DNA from 3 places in the Parafrankia sp. BMG5.11 genome. Region 3 is predicted to be linked to each of the others. Evidence: riboswitches for the same ligand, from Rfam matches in the RefSeq annotation. Region 3 holds a riboswitch; each other region holds the start of a gene.
What was found. Region 3 has a riboswitch for S-adenosylmethionine ahead of E0504_RS20210 (hypothetical protein). Riboswitches for the same ligand answer to the same signal wherever they lie in the genome.
Positions count from the first base shown of each region.

Region 1: linked by a shared signal. The riboswitch ahead of thrC (threonine synthase) and the one ahead of E0504_RS20210 (hypothetical protein) in region 3 are both predicted to bind S-adenosylmethionine.
Region 2: linked by a shared signal. The riboswitch ahead of E0504_RS39645 (aminotransferase class V-fold PLP-dependent enzyme) and the one ahead of E0504_RS20210 (hypothetical protein) in region 3 are both predicted to bind S-adenosylmethionine.

Region 1 is NZ_SJXI01000066.1:2,154-4,411, forward strand. Features, by position in the region: gene thrC (threonine synthase) at 1-792, opposite strand, end outside; SAM riboswitch class I at 800-919, opposite strand; gene E0504_RS36800 (HAD hydrolase family protein) at 1,122-1,922, shown strand; gene E0504_RS36805 (trehalose-6-phosphate synthase) at 2,041-2,258, shown strand, end outside.
Region 2 is NZ_SJXI01000078.1:82,578-84,835, forward strand. Features, by position in the region: gene E0504_RS39645 (aminotransferase class V-fold PLP-dependent enzyme) at 1-1,182, opposite strand, end outside; SAM riboswitch class IV at 1,219-1,332, opposite strand; gene E0504_RS39650 (ATP-dependent RecD-like DNA helicase) at 1,467-2,258, opposite strand, start outside.
Region 3 is NZ_SJXI01000027.1:451,065-453,322, forward strand. Features, by position in the region: gene E0504_RS20200 (helicase RepA family protein) at 1-269, shown strand, start outside; gene E0504_RS51325 (DUF5681 domain-containing protein) at 280-669, shown strand; gene E0504_RS20210 (hypothetical protein) at 701-979, opposite strand; SAM-I-IV-variant riboswitch at 1,020-1,121, opposite strand; gene E0504_RS20215 (hypothetical protein) at 1,428-1,808, opposite strand; gene E0504_RS20220 (alpha/beta hydrolase) at 2,146-2,258, opposite strand, start outside.

The sequences.
Region 1 (2,258 bases), on a different contig from region 3:
GAACGCCTTGTCGACCTTGGTCAGCAGGGAGCCGGAGGCGATCGGCACCACGACCTGGCCGGGGATGCGCCAGCCGAGCTGCTCGGCGACCTCGTAGCCGAGGGTCTTCGAGCCCTCCGCGTAGAACGGCCGGACGTTGACGTTGACGAACGCCCACTCGTACTCGCCGGCCAGCTCGCTGCACAGCCGGTTGACGTCGTCGTAGTTGCCCTTGATCGCGACGAGGGTGCCGCCGTACACGGCCGTCGACACGGTCTTGCCGGCTTCCAGGTCGTGCGGGACGAGCACGACCGAGCGCAGGCCGGCGGACGCGGCGTGGGCGGCGACGGACTGGGCGAGGTTCCCGGTGGACGCGCAGGCGACGGTGTGGAAGCCGAGCTCGCGGGCGGCGGTGAGGGCCACCGAGACGACCCGGTCCTTGAACGAGTGGGTCGGGTTCGCGCTGTCGTCCTTGACCCACAGGGTGCGCATGCCGAGCTCGGCGGCGAGGCGCTGGGCGGGTCGCAGCGGGGTCCAGCCGGCGTCGAGGGAGACGCGCCGTTCGGCGACGTGCCCGGCGGGCAGCAGGCCGACGTACCGCCACAGGTTGGACGGCCCGGCCTCGATCGACGCCCGGGTGACCTTGCGCAGCCGGTCCTCGTCGTAGGCGATCTCGAGCGGCGCGAAACACTCGACACAGACGTGGGTGGCCGACAGCGGGTAGGTGGCACCGCAGTGACGACAGGACAGCGAGACGGCGGGGTTGGCGGCGTCCGGGCTCGGGAGAGTGGCGCGCTCGGGCGCGAGAGTCATGCGGAACTCCTCATCTTTCCCGGGAGCCGGCTGCGTCCCGGGTCGGAATTAGCACCTGCCGCGCATGGATGCGACGGTGGTTGCCGGGGCTTCGCTGGGCCGTTCCCTCTGCCCCTCTGGATGAGCCAGATGAAGTTGTCTGTCCGTACTGTAGACCGCGTGCGGACAGGCGTGCACCGGAGTTCCGGCGGTTTGCCGTGTGCCACAGGTGCTTCGATGACACGTCCTGAGGTGGGCCGCGGTCGGGTCGAGGGGCCGTGTGCCCGCGTCACCTGGGCCGCTTGCCGCCGGCCGCGATCTCGCCGGACCGACACCAGGGAGCCCGAAGCGTGAGCGTTCGTGTGGTCTACACCGATCTCGACGGAACGATGGTCGGCCCGCGGGGCTGCTTCTTCCGGGCCGAGGGCGGCGACACCACCCTTGACCCCGCCCGCGCACTCGTCGACCTGCACGACGCGGACATCGCGCTGGTGCTGGTCTCCGGGCGGACGAGGCCGCAGCTCGTGGAGGCCGCCGGGATCTTCGGCGCCGACGGGTTCATCGGCGAGCTGGGCGCGATCATCGGATGGAACACCGGGCTCGACACCGAGATCCTGCGCGGCGCGATGCCCGACTCGTTCGAGCGGGTGCCGGAGAGCCTGCTCGACGAGCTGATCAAGCTGCACCCCGGCCGCCTGGAGCTGCACACCCCCTGGCACACCGGCCGCGAGGTGGACGTCATGCTGCGTGGCCGGATCGACGTCGCCGAGGTGGACGGCTGGCTGGCCGAGTCCGGTTTCGGCTGGCTGAGCATGCGCGACAACGGGCTCATCTCACCGGCGCACATGCCCGATCTAGGCGTGCACCCGCACGTCTACCACCTGGTGCCGGACGGCGTCAGCAAGGGCGACGCCGTCGCGCACGACCTCAAGCGGCGCGGGGTGGACCCGGCCGAGGCGATCGCCATCGGCGACTCCGCCAGTGATCTCGCGATGGCCCGTTCGGTGGGGCGGATGCACCTGGTGGCCAACGCGGTGCGCCACCCGGACATCGCCGCGCTGCTCCCGGCCTACGACAACGTGGTGGTCGAGGACGGCCCGCTCGGTGCAGGTTGGGCCACCGCGGTGCGCGCCGCGCTCGGCGCCGGCTGACCGCGGGCCCCGTCGCGGCGGCCCTGCCGGGCGGCATTCCGGCGGCGCGCACCCGCGGTGCTTGCGGGTGGCGCCCCGACAGGGCACTCGATGGCCTACGCTCCGCTGTGTGCGTCACATGCCGGGCATCGGGGAGTTCACGGCGCCCGGGAGCGAGTACCCGGCCCAGGCCGATCTGCTGATCGCGTCGAACCGGGGGCCGGTGTCGTTCGTCGTCGGCGACGACGGCCTGCTGCATCCCCGGCGCGGCGGCGGCGGTCTGGTCAGCGGCCTGGCCCAGGTCGTCCAGGACACGCCCGAGGACGGCCGGGAGATCGTCTGGGTCTGCGCGGCCCT
Region 2 (2,258 bases), on a different contig from region 3:
CGTGGCCAGGGTCCCGTCCGGGCCCTCGCCTCCGGCAGCCCCGGCATCGACAGCCTCGCCTCCGGCGGCAGCGCCACCGGCAGCCCCGTCTCCGGCGGCCTCGCCAGCGGCGGGATCGTCTCCGTCGGCCCACAGGGAGTGGATGGTGACCCCCTCGATCCCGCGCAGCCCGTCCACCAGGCGGCGGCGCAGCAGGTCCTCGTGCTGGTGCAGGTCGCGGGCGTCGAGCGCACCCAGCAGCCGGCAGGCGGCCGCGATCGCCGTCGCGCCGAGGAGGTTGGGGCTGCCGGCCTCGTGCCGGGCCGGGCCGTCCGCCCAGGCCACGGCGGAGCTGGTCACCTCACGCACGGCGCCCCCGCCGGCGAGATAGGGCGGGGCCGCCGCCAGCCAGTCCGGACGTCCGACGAGCACGCCGGCGCCGAACGGCGCGTACAGCTTGTGCCCGGAGAACGCGAGGTAGTCGATGCCGAGCGCGGCCATGTCGACCCGACGGTGCGGGACGAGCTGGGCGCCGTCCACGAAGACCCGCGCGCCGGCCGCGCGCGCCAGCCGGACGATCTCGGCGAGCGGCGGCACCTCGCCGGTGACGTTGGACGCGCCGGTCACCGCGACGAGCGAGGTCGGTGCCGTGTCCAGGGCGGTGGCGAGCGCGCGCAGCGTGTCGGCGCGGGTGGGCGCGGCGGGCACCCACCGGCAGCCCGGCCGGGACCGCCACGGGAGAAGGTTCGCGTGATGCTCCAGGTCGAACACGACGACCCCGCCGGGCACGGCGTGGCTTGGGTCGGACGTCCGCGCCGGGTCGGGCGGCTGCGGCGGGAGGCAGCGGGCGAGCAGGTTCACCGAGTCGGTGGTGTTCCGGGTGAAGATCACGACGTCGTCCGGGCGGCCGCCGACGAACGTGCGCACGGCGTCGCGGGCCCCCTCGTAGAGCGCGGTGCAGACCGCGGAGGAGTAGCCGGTTCCGCGGTGCACGCTCGCCGAGTACGGCAGGACGCGCTCGACGTGCTCGGCGACCCCGCGCAGGCAGGGGGCGCTGGCGGCCTGGTCGAGATTGGCGTACGGGACCTCGCGTCCGTCGGCGAGCGGAACGGGGAGGCTGGCCCCCACCACGTCGAGCAGCGCGCCGACGGCGGGCCCTTCCCGATCAACGTCGGGAGACGTGGTGGCATACGAAAAGGACACGACGAAGCCTCCTTGGGCCCCGGTGGACCCAGAGGGGGTCCGCACTTGCCGACGGCGGGTTCGCCGCGGGCCTGGTCACACCCGGGGCACCCCACCGCGGAGGAGGGTTGCCGGCCAGCAAGCCGGGGCTTGACGCTGGCGCTCAGGACCTGGCGAAAACTGTAGCAGCCCGTGCCGGACGGACACCGCAGAGACACCGAGACCGGGCCGAAATACCCGGAACATCCAGCAGACGGCGAATCGCGCGCTTCGACCGCGAGCCGCGAGCCGCGAGCCGCGGAAAATTATCCGGAGCGCCCGGCGGACTGCAGGCGGTGCGCGAGCGCGGTGTGGCGCTGCCCGTGGCCGGCCGAGCGGACCGCCTGCCCGATGGCCCGGCGCGAGCCGACCAGGACCACCAGCTTCTTCGCCCGCGTCACCGCGGTGTACAGCAGGTTGCGCTGCAGCATCATCCATGCGCTGGTCGTCAGCGGGATGACCACGGCCGGGTACTCGCTGCCCTGCGAACGGTGGATCGTCACCGCGTAGGCGTGGGTCAGCTCGTCGAGCTCGGTGAACTCGTAGTCGACGTCCTCGTCCTCGTCGGTGCGGACGGTCAGGGTCTGGCTGTCGTTGTCGAGCGCGGTGACCACCCCGAGCGTCCCGTTGAACACCCCGTTCGCGCCCTTGTCGTAGTTGTTGCGCACCTGGGTGACCTTGTCGCCGACCCGGAACACCCGGCCGCCGAAGCGACGCTCGGGGCGGTCCGGCAGGCTCGGCGTGAGTGCCTCCTGCAGCGCGATGTTGAGCGCCCCGGCGCCGGCCGGGCCGCGGTGCATCGGCGCGAGCACCTGGATGTCGCGCCGCGGGTCGAGGCCGAACTTGGCCGGGATCCGCCGCGCCACCACCTCCGCGGTGATCCGGGCGGCGTCCTCGGCCTCCTCGGCGACGAAGAGGAAGAAGTCGTCCAGGCCGCGCACCAGCGGATGGTCCCCGCGGTTGATGCGGTGCGCGTTGGTCACCACGCCCGACTCGCTGGCCTGGCGGAACACCTGGGTCAGCCGCACGTGCGGGATCGGCGTGCCGGTGGTGAGCAG
Region 3 (2,258 bases):
TCACGGGCCCCTTTTCAATTTACGAGCTGGTACAATCAACCAGGGATGAGCACCTGCGGATCTACCCCAACTCACCGGTTCCGCGACCAGACGCAATCAAGCGCAGCATTCGCACGATGATGCAAAGAGGCCTCATCGCCGAAGGTCCTGCAGGAATTACGCTCCCACAACCCCACATCGACCCACAAACGGCAGATGTGGACATCAAATCCATTCCACCCACACCACACCCCCCTACAAGAGGGGTGGTGGGTGGACCGATGAGTTAAGGAGATCGTTATGGACACCTGTTCTCAGGAGCCGAACAGGCCACTCGGCCGTTTCGAGAAGGGACAAAGCGGAAACCCTGGCGGTCGGCCCCCGCGTCGCTTATCAGACGGTCGAAGCCTCACAGAGCTCGCGCGCGAAAAAACCGAGGATGCCCTGGCCGCGCTGATGGCTGTGCTTGAGGACAAGAGAAGCCCGGCCGCAGCACGAGTGACCGCAGCTACTGCGTTGCTGGATCGCGGCTGGGGCCGGCCCGCTCAGACTATCCTATCGATTGAAAAGCTGCTGCCCGCGGGTCAGCACTCTGACGTCGATGCGTCAGTTCGGATTGCCGCCATACTTGATGCCGCGCGGGCACGAAGCAACGCGGTGCTGGCGCCGACGCCTGAAAACAAAACTTGACCGCGGACGGCTCGAGCCCGCCAGTGCGGAGCTATGCATGCTCCAATTCTTTACCGCGGGTCTCTACTTCCACGCGCTGATCCGTGCCATAAAGTTTTTTGAAGCGCCATGTGTGCCAGCCGATCGCGGGCGGCCACTGCCTTATCTCAAGAAGCACGATGCCGTGGTGGCCGACTTCGTTACTGCTAATTCCGGACACTAGATAAGTTCGCCCGATTTTCACCCACGGCTCACCGATGCGAACGATCTTTTCGGGGAGAGGCGTATCGTTAACGCACACAACGACGTCGCCAAGCTTAAACGGGTGCATATGCAGGTCTCCTTTTGCGTAGGAGCTGCTCGCGGTTCGAATGGGTTCGCATATTTGCCTCGGCCACATCCCCTTGCGGGTACCACCTTGCCCGAACTGGCAGGTTGGTGAGGGCGGAATTGCCCTGCTCCTGATGATTACGCTTGAGATATCTCAAGGGTGAGCGCATTTCAAGTGCGGCGCTTGGCGCGATATTCTCTCAGTTTAGAGCGTCGTCGTCGCGTTCGCGAGGACCACCTCGTCCGACTATTGTGGGCCTAGACCTTGGAGTTGGTATGGCAAAGCGCTCGCAGAAGAAAGAGGACTTGGACCGAATCCGCGTCGTCATAAGACGGGTATGGACAATGGTCTCTCATTCGAAGATGCCTCGATCGACGCATCCAAACTCCTGCCTGATGAGTATAAAAGACGGGGTTTCTAATGCCCTGACCTGAGGCCACTGTCAGATCTAATCCGTAGGCAGATTCAACGAGGCCCGCATCTCCGTCGTTAGTTGCGCGGCGTTGGTAATGCAGATCTGGCGATCGGCCGTCAGCCTCGCCGCGCCACTGACAATTGCTACTCGCTTCGTCGCTGTTAAGGCTTGAGCCCCTTTCACGAAGTTGATCCTGACTGTGGGTCGATTGGAGCAGCTTCCAACCACAGCCCACCGCTCATTGGCTAACAGCGCCGAAGCGCCCTCCGCGATCGCCACCTTTACATCGGCGGTCACTGTTTTCGCCCCCACTGCCACTTCCACCGCAGCATCGACCGGCGCAGCTGACGCTAGGCTAGGACACAGCAAACCAGATGCAAGGGTGAGCAACTTGCCGGCCGGAGTGAAGCTCAAGGTTGCCTCCTAAATTTATACTTCTCGCGTTTGTGAGCCCGGCGCAGGGATAGTGCAAGACCGCCCAGCCAGCGTCCTGGCCCCCCATTGCCGAGCACACTCAGGCATGGAATTGTGTGGACCCGCTAATATTCAATCAGCGTGAGTGGGCGGACGACCTACTGTTAATTCAAGCGCTTAAACCCATCAAAGAAGCGGCGCCTACGACTGAGGCAGCACCTGGGAAACACAGCCGCGGAATGGCAGGTTCTGGGCCGTAAGCTGACTTGCAGCTTTCGAGCCGCGGTTAGCGAAAAGCAGACGATCATTTCGGTGAGCAAAAAGAGCGGAAGCTTCGTTACTTTGCTAAAAGCGGTGCAGCGGAGATGGCCATCTTGCTGTTAGAGTGGCCCACCCCCGGGACTCTCAGAAGTCGCCAGCCAAACGGCACCCCAGCGCGCGCGGCAGCGG